DNA from 2 places in the Flavobacterium maritimum genome. Region 2 is predicted to be linked to the other one. Evidence: riboswitches for the same ligand, from Rfam matches in the RefSeq annotation. Region 2 holds a riboswitch; the other holds the start of a gene.
The links. Region 2 has a riboswitch for cobalamin ahead of metE (5-methyltetrahydropteroyltriglutamate--homocysteine S-methyltransferase). Riboswitches for the same ligand answer to the same signal wherever they lie in the genome.

Region 1 (4,219 bases), on a different contig from region 2:
AGAACATGAAACAAATAAAGAAACGCTAAGCGCCATTAAAAACAATTTACTAAACTTCATTATATTAAAATTTAAGGGTTAGATACATATTAAAATTTCGACCGGGCATAGGTCTGTCTTCTAAACTTTGATACTCCTCCTCAAAGACGTTTAGAATTTGAAAACCCAGTTTAAAAGAGTCAAAAAACTTAAAATCATAATCGATTCCAATGTTCGAAACAGTATAGTCGTCTATGATTTCATTTGGGTCATTATCTGATCTTGTGTATACAAATCCGTTATACAAGAACTGATAATTAGCTGATAATCTGGCATAGGAATATGCTAAAGATCCTGTAACTTTATTATACGGTACAAAAAACAGTTGTTTATTAGTTTCTTCATTTTTTGAAACCGTATACGCATAAGTGGCGTCTGCACTTACATAGTTTTTTCCAAAATTGGTTTTCCAACTTAGTAAAGTTTCAGCACCATAAGTATACACCTTATCCGTATTTTGGGGCGCCCAAATACCATTATTCCCAGGAACCCATCGCAACAAATCTTTGATCTTGATGTAATAAATAGTTTGGGAAAGGGTTATTTTTTTGAAAGAAAAGACATTTCCAATTTCCGCCTGATAGGAACTTTCAGGTTTCAAATTTTGATTTCCTCCTTCCTCCCAATACAAATCATTGTAGGTTGGAATTCTGAAATTACGTGAAAAATTAAATTTCAAATCATACAAATCACTAAACGAATAGGAAGAACCTACTGAAAATAAGACTGGCGGCTTATAATTATCTGTGAATTCTTTACGGATACCAAATTCATTTTGCCATTCTTTATTAATTTGTTGTTTGACCAACAAGGAAGCTGAACTAATTTCACGGACATGACTGCCAAAACTTGTTCCATATCCATTGGTTCTGTTATAATCTAACACACCATTAATGAGTGTCGATTTAAAAAGTTGGTATCCCAAATCGAATTTTGTGATTAAGCTTTCCGTCTTACCGTAACTGTAATAATCACGGTCAATATCTGCAAAATACTGGTAATTTTCGAAAACGTATGCTGTTTTAAAATTAGTCGTGAACTGCTTAAAATCGCCATTGTATTCAATCAAATTACGGCTAAAGCTATTAATGTATTTTGATTTTGTTTCAGATTCCGAAATCAAAGAAGTATTTCGATCTGTGTTTGAGGTTTGGCTGTATAATTTGAGACTGCTGTTTTTATTCCATTTGTATCCAAAATTAGCATTCAAATTCATCAAATCGTACTGTCCGTTCTGATTCCAACGTTGTTCTCCTTTCCAATTATAATTGTTTGGATATTTATAATCGTTAGTAGAACTGTTTTTAGAGAAACCTATTTGGGTACTCCATTTCTCATTCGAAACATTCATTTTATAATTTACTCCAATTGTGTTGAAGCTTCCATAATCAAGTTTTAAACTATTCTCAAATCTATTATAAAATGCTAAATCATTATTCAAATGAACAGTTCCCCCAATAGCACCACTCCCATAAATAACACTTCCTCCTCCTGCTTTTATGCTTATCGAATTGTAATCTGATCCTGAAATTGTATTAAAATCAGTACTCCCATTCATCTGTGAATTGATATTGATTCCGTTCCAGATTACTGCCGTTTGCGAAGCTGTTGTTCCTCTAAAGGAAACTGTTGAGAGCATTCCACGACCGTATTCTTTGAAATAAATAACCGAATTGAAGTTTAACAAATCCGTAAGCAATGCTTCGTTTTTGTTGATAATGGAATCATTGAGTGTTGAAACTGATTGCGAAGAAGAAAACTTTTTGAGATTATAATCAGAAATAATAACTTCTTTCAACTTTGTGATAGAGTCATTCTGTGCCGAAATCAATTGGCACAAGCATAGCAGGCAAAACACTATTAGTTTTTTTAAAGTCATAATTTCAGAACCTTTTTACCCGAAAGGTCGATATTTGTTAAGTAAAAGGCAGGTCTCCTGGCTTGCGTCTTGTTGTTCACCTTCCCAAGAAATTGAAATAAATTCAGTTAACTCAGTGGTCTTGTAGATAACAACAAGCTTTGTAGCTTACAGTTGCGGGAACAGCTTAGGTTTTGAACCTAATTCCCTTTTAATGCTGATTTAAAAAAACTAAACAGCAACCTTAATACGGCGGCAAAGATAAAACTTAATTCAGCTAAAAATCAAATTTAAATATGAATTTAGACATAAATTAAAACAAACAACTATTAATCAAATACTTATAAATACATTTAAAATTACAACTCTATTTTCAAAACCGAACCAAAATCGACTTTATTTTGAAAGGCATCCTTTAATGGTAACTCTGATATCTTACACAAGATGCTTCGTATTACGCCGGCATGAGCCACAATAACAATAGGTTTCGAGGTATTTCTTTCCAGTTCATTTTCCAAAAAATCAACTACCCGATCAAATACGTCTGTAAAAGCTTCCCCATTTGGAACACGGACGTTTACAAAATCATTCATCCAAGGCGTGAAATCATCTGAAGGAATCAAGTCCCAATTCGTCATTTCCCAATCACCAAAATCCATTTCCATCAAACGGGAATCAGTAATAATTGATGTTTCAGATACGTAACGGGCCAATTCTACACAACGTATCAACGGACTGGAATATACTGTGGCTTCATGTGGAATTTGCGATTTTATAACATCAAATTGTTCCCAATAGGGTTCTAATAATGCAACGTCTGATTGTCCGTAACAAACACCTTTCTCACAAACCGTTTCGGTATGGCGAACTAAATAAACTTCCATAAAGCAATAATTGATAAATAAAAAACAACTTCACAAACCTGTTGGGTAGCTCCAAGACAATCTCCCGTGTACCCGTCAATCCATTTTTGGAAATAGCGAGCGAGAAAAAATCGAGTTAAAAAAACAGGAACTAAAGCAAACAGAAGTTGCCATTGAAAAAAAGACAAAATAAAAAGAGGCACTAATCCAAAAAAGAAAGCTCCCAACACTTCGCGCCAAGTGTAACTCTGCGCAATCGGTTTGCTCTTGCTCGATGCATCTTCACGTGAATAATTGTGAGTAAAAACAATCGAAACCGCTGCCAAACGACTAACAGAATGTGCTGCAACAAACAGCAATAAAATTACAAATTGTGAATTGTAAATTGCAAATTTATGATTGCAGGAATCATCAATTAATTGAACCAAACCCTGAAACTTAAGTAAAAACAGTACTGCTAAACCAATGGCGCCATAAGCTCCAATAGCACTATCTTTCATGATCATCAAGATTTTTTCTTTTGTCCAGCCTCCACCAAAACCATCACAAACATCCGCAAAACCATCTTCGTGGAAAGCTCCTGTAGTAAGAATTCCAGCAATCATAGAAAGAACAATCGCTATTTCTGGAGTAAAGAAAAAAGAAGACAGGCAATAAACCGAAAAGCTAATTACACCAACTATCCAACCCACCAAGGGAAAATAACGGGAGGCCTTATTCAAATAATCAGGATTGTGATCTATGTTTTTGGGACATGGAATGCGGGTATAAAACATCAGTGCGGTAAAAAATATATGTAGTTCTTTTTTCATTTTTAAAATTGAATTTATTTATTGTGTAGAGACGCACTGCCGTGCATCTCTGCAGTGCGTTTCTACTGACCGCTAATACCTGCGGATTCAAAACTGGCCATCTCGTTCAAAAATGCAACTGCTGATTCAATGATCGGAAAAGCAATTGCACAACCGGTTCCCTCTCCCAAACGCAGATTAAGCTGCAATAATGCTTTTGCATTCAAATAATCCAGCAATTTCAAATGAGCCTGTTCTGCAGAACAATGGCAAAAAATGGCATTTTTGATAACTCGTGGATCTTTTTTATAAGCGGTCAGAAATGCGACTGTACAGATGAATCCATCAACAAGAATAAGCATGTCATTTTGAAAAGCCGAAAGCATTGCCGAAGCCATTTGCATGATTTCAAATCCTCCAAAATGAGCCAACTTTGCATCTAATTCATTTGAACCTTTATAATCATCAATGGCTTTTTTGAGTAAACTGTGCTTTTGCAATAATTTTTCATCTGTTACTCCGGTTCCTTTTCCGATGCATTCTTCTATCGGAATTCCGGTAAGAACACTCATTAAAACCGAAGCCGTTGAAGTATTCCCAATCCCCATTTCTCCAAAACCGATGCAATTACTTCCTGTCCTTGCTATTGTATTTACAATCTCCCCGCC
Region 2 (4,219 bases):
ATTGGATGAAAAGATGCAACTGCTTTCTGCCTTTGAAGAAATTGGTAAGGATTCTGAAATTTAAATAAAAGCAATTTACGTATTGATTTTTGTAATGTTTCTTAGTTTTTATAAAAACAAAACCTAGTATATCAAAGATTTACTAGGTTTTTCCAAAAAAAAATAAACAAACTAAAACTAAATAAGGGTAATGTTTTCCACAGCGACTCTCATCTCTTGTGCAGCTGCTACCATTTCAATTAGCGCTTTTTTAGTTTCATCCCAATGGCGTGTTTTTAAACCACAATCTGGATTGACCCAAAGCTGGTCAGCAGGAATTACCGCCGAAGCTTTTTCTAATAATTGTACCATTTCCTTGCTGCTGGGTACACGAGGCGAATGAATATCATATACTCCGGGTCCTATTTCATTTGGATAATTAAAGTTGGCAAACGCATCCAATAATTCCATTTGCGAACGGGAACATTCTATTGTAATGACATCAGCATCCATATCTGCGATATTCTGAATGATATCATTGAATTCGCTATAACACATGTGTGTATGAATTTGGGTATCATCTTTTACACCGCTTGCCGAAATTCTAAAAGCTTTTACGGCCCAATCCAGATAATTTGCCCACTCTTCTTTCCGTAAAGGCAGTCCTTCTCTAATGGCCGGTTCATCAATTTGAATAATCTTGATTCCTGCATTTTCTAAGTCAATTACTTCATCTCTGATGGCTAATGCAATTTGGGTACAGGTTTCAGAACGTGCTTGGTCATTACGTACAAATGACCACTGTAAGATTGTTACAGGTCCGGTTAGCATTCCTTTTACCCATTTTGAAGTCAAGGATTGTGCGTAAGAAGACCATTTTACAGTCATTGGTTTTGGTCTTGAAACATCACCGTAAATAACGGGAGGTTTTACGCAACGACTACCATAACTTTGTACCCAACCGTTTTTGGTGAAGGCAAATCCGTCTAATTGCTCTCCGAAATATTCCACCATGTCATTGCGTTCAAATTCTCCGTGAACTAATACATCCAGGCCGGTTTCTTCCTGAAAACGGATAGTTTCTTCGGTTTCTTTTTGAAGCAAATCATTATATGCCGCGGCTGTCAGTTCTCCTTTTTTAAATTTGGCTCTCCAACTGCGGACTTCGTTTGTTTGCGGGAAAGAACCAATAGTTGTGGTTGGAAATAATGGAAGGTTCAATACATCGATTTGTTTTTTTCTACGAACAGCAAATGAATTTTTTCTTTGATCATCTGCAGCAGTAATCTTGGCGACACGACTTTTTACCTTTTCATTATGTATCAAAGGAGATGTTTTTCTGTTTTCGTTGGCAACAGCATTTTCTTGGAAACGGATGGAGTTATTAACGTCGGTTTCGTTCGCGGCAAAATAGTGGAGTAACTGTACTTCTTCTAGTTTTTGTTTGGCAAAAGCCATCCATTGTTTGATTTCTGGAGTTAGAGTAGTAGTATTTGTTTCTAATTCTAAATCACAAGGGCTGTGAATCAAAGAACAGGAAGGAGCAACAAGGACTCTATTTTGACCAAGTGCATCGGTTGCTTTTTTGATAATGGCTAATGAGTTTTTGAAATCATTTTTCCAAATATTTCTGCCATCCACAACCCCAAGGGAGAGATAAACACTTTCTGATAATTGACCAGATTCTAAAATGTCATCTAATTGCGAGGGACAACGCACCAGATCTAAATGCAAAGTATGAACGGGTAGTGCCAATACTGTTGCAAGATTTTCTCCAAAACAATCAAAGTAATTGGCAAGGATTATTTTGATGTTAGGAAAGCGTTTGTTGATTTCGTTGTACACATAAGTGATGGCGTTTCGTTCTTTAGTGCTTAGGTTTAATGCTAAAAATGGTTCGTCAAACTGAACCCATTCTACATTTTGAGCTTCCAGTTTTTCTAAAATTTCAAAATAAACAGGAAGTAGTTTTTCGATAAGGTCTATACGGTGAAAGCCTTCTTCTTTTTCTTTACCGAGAAGTAAATAGGAAACGGGACCAATAAGTACGGGTTTTGTTTTGATTCCTAAGTCGTTGGCTTCTATGAACTCATCAATTATCTTTTCAGAAAACAATATAAAAGCTTGTTTTTTGGTAAACTCAGGTACTATATAATGATAGTTGGTGTCAAACCATTTTGTCATTTCCATGGCAACGACATCTTGTCCGTCTTTTTGGGCTCCTCTGGCCATTGCAAAATACAAATCGGTTGTATTATTCGTTTTTCCCAATTCGTGATAGCGTTCCGGAATGGCACCTAATGTAAGCGATAAGTCCAAAACCTGATCATAAAACGAAAAGTCATTGGAAGGGATTAAATCAATTCCGGACTCGGCCTGTAGTTGCCAGTTTTGTTTACGGATGGATTTTCCAGTTTCTAAAAGTTCATCGACCGAAATCTTTCCGGCCCAGTAAGACTCGCAAGCCTTTTTGAGTTCTCTGTTGCTACCAATGCGCGGGTAGCCAAGATTGTTTGTTAGCATTTTTTTGCTTTTTAAATGATGAATAGATCAGTTAAAAGCTCTTGATGCATTTCAAATGCCAGCAAAAATAAAAGAGTAGAAAGGGGGATACGTTGCAAAAGAGAAATGCACAACAAAATATAAAGTAAATATTTGTCGTGTTTAGAACGCACCATACCTGACTATTGCTTCAAATCGCGAAAGCATTGTCAATTCGATAAAAGGCAGGTCTCCTGACTTGTAACATTTTTACCATCCTTCCCATTCGGTTAAACGAACAGTGGATCTTATTTCAGATAAAAACTTTTTGTGTTACTTACAGTTGCGCGACAGTTCGTGATTTACACACGATTCCCTATTAATCTACAGTTAAGTAAAACCCTTATCGGTTGATGAAGAAATAAATTAAGAACTTAAATTCGGTACAAAAGTATTACAAAAAAGCTAAAGTTTAAATTGTTAAATGTACTGATTTGTTATTTTAATCGATTTTAGGCTTTTTCTTTTCGATTGAAAGAGGATGTCTTTTTGAATGTAAGTTGGTGCTTTTTCCTTTGAAATACTGTTCTCAGGCTGAAAATAATTCTCTATTTTTACTTCATAAAAAAATTGAACAGATGTTTTTAGTAATTAGCAGAAACGTTTTTTCATATTGACTATTTAATGTATTACTTATCTAAAACACTATTTTTCCCTCCTGTTTCCGAAGCTGATTCTGATGGAATTCTTGCTGTTGGAGGGGATTTGTCACCCGAGCGTTTGCAACTAGCTTATAAAAGCGGTATTTTTCCTTGGTTTGAAGAAGATGATCCGATACTTTGGTGGTCTCCTAATCCCAGAATGGTATTGTTCCTGGATGAATTGATTGTTTCGAAAAGTATGCGGAACATTCTAAATCGCAATATTTTTAAAGTGACCTTCAACCAGAATTTCAGGGATGTTATTTCGAATTGTCAAAACATAAAACGTGACGGTCAAAATGGAACTTGGATTACCAATGATATGATTGAGGCTTATTGCAAATTACATGAATTGGGTACAGCCAAATCAGTTGAAGTTTGGCAGGATGATGAATTGGTTGGTGGATTATATGGGATAGATTTGGGTCATATTTTTTGTGGCGAAAGTATGTTTTCTAAAGTTTCGAATGCTTCCAAAGTGGCTTTTATCGCTTTGGTCAAGCAGTTAAAAGCAGCCAATTATAAACTATTGGACTGTCAGGTCTATAATCCGCATCTCGAAAGTTTGGGCTGTAGAGAAATTGACAGGGAAGATTTTATGAAGATATTGAGTGAATAATATTCAGCTTTCAGTCGCGGTTTTTCAGTCTGAAAACTATTGATAAATCAAAAATATCCGTAGCTGATTTTACTTTTAACTGTGACTGGAAACGGAATGCTTTTCTTAAAATTTCAACTTTCTAAAACTCCAGTCCAATGTATTAAAAAGTATCAGTTCATTTTCTAATGAAGGTAAATCCAGTATCAATTTCATAGTTTCATGCGCCATCATAGAACCAATAATTCCTGGTAGTGTTCCCAGAACGCCGTTTAAGTTGCAATTAGGAACGTCTTTTGGATTTGGTGGTTCCGGAAACAAATCTCGTAGATTTTTAGTTCCATTATGGTTGAAAACTGCCAGCTGTCCCTCAAATTTCAAAATACTGCCGTAAATCAATGATTTTCCCAAGGTCACACAAGTATCATTTACCAAATAACGGGTGGCAAAATTGTCTGAA

Region 1: linked by a shared signal. The riboswitch ahead of ABEB23_RS02035 (TonB-dependent receptor plug domain-containing protein) and the one ahead of metE (5-methyltetrahydropteroyltriglutamate--homocysteine S-methyltransferase) in region 2 are both predicted to bind cobalamin.

Annotation. Positions count from the first base shown of each region.
Region 1 is NZ_JBDLZY010000001.1:457,697-461,915, reverse strand. It holds gene ABEB23_RS02040 (YncE family protein) at 1-60, opposite strand, end outside; gene ABEB23_RS02035 (TonB-dependent receptor plug domain-containing protein) at 65-1,918, opposite strand; cobalamin riboswitch at 1,949-2,159, opposite strand; gene cobC (alpha-ribazole phosphatase) at 2,257-2,781, opposite strand; gene ABEB23_RS02025 (adenosylcobinamide-GDP ribazoletransferase) at 2,766-3,572, opposite strand; gene cobT (nicotinate-nucleotide--dimethylbenzimidazole phosphoribosyltransferase) at 3,635-4,219, opposite strand, start outside.
Region 2 is NZ_JBDLZY010000006.1:151,023-155,241, forward strand. It holds gene ABEB23_RS13975 (RDD family protein) at 1-64, shown strand, start outside; gene metE (5-methyltetrahydropteroyltriglutamate--homocysteine S-methyltransferase) at 178-2,502, opposite strand; cobalamin riboswitch at 2,688-2,880, opposite strand; gene aat (leucyl/phenylalanyl-tRNA--protein transferase) at 3,145-3,780, shown strand; gene ABEB23_RS13990 (HesA/MoeB/ThiF family protein) at 3,886-4,219, opposite strand, start outside.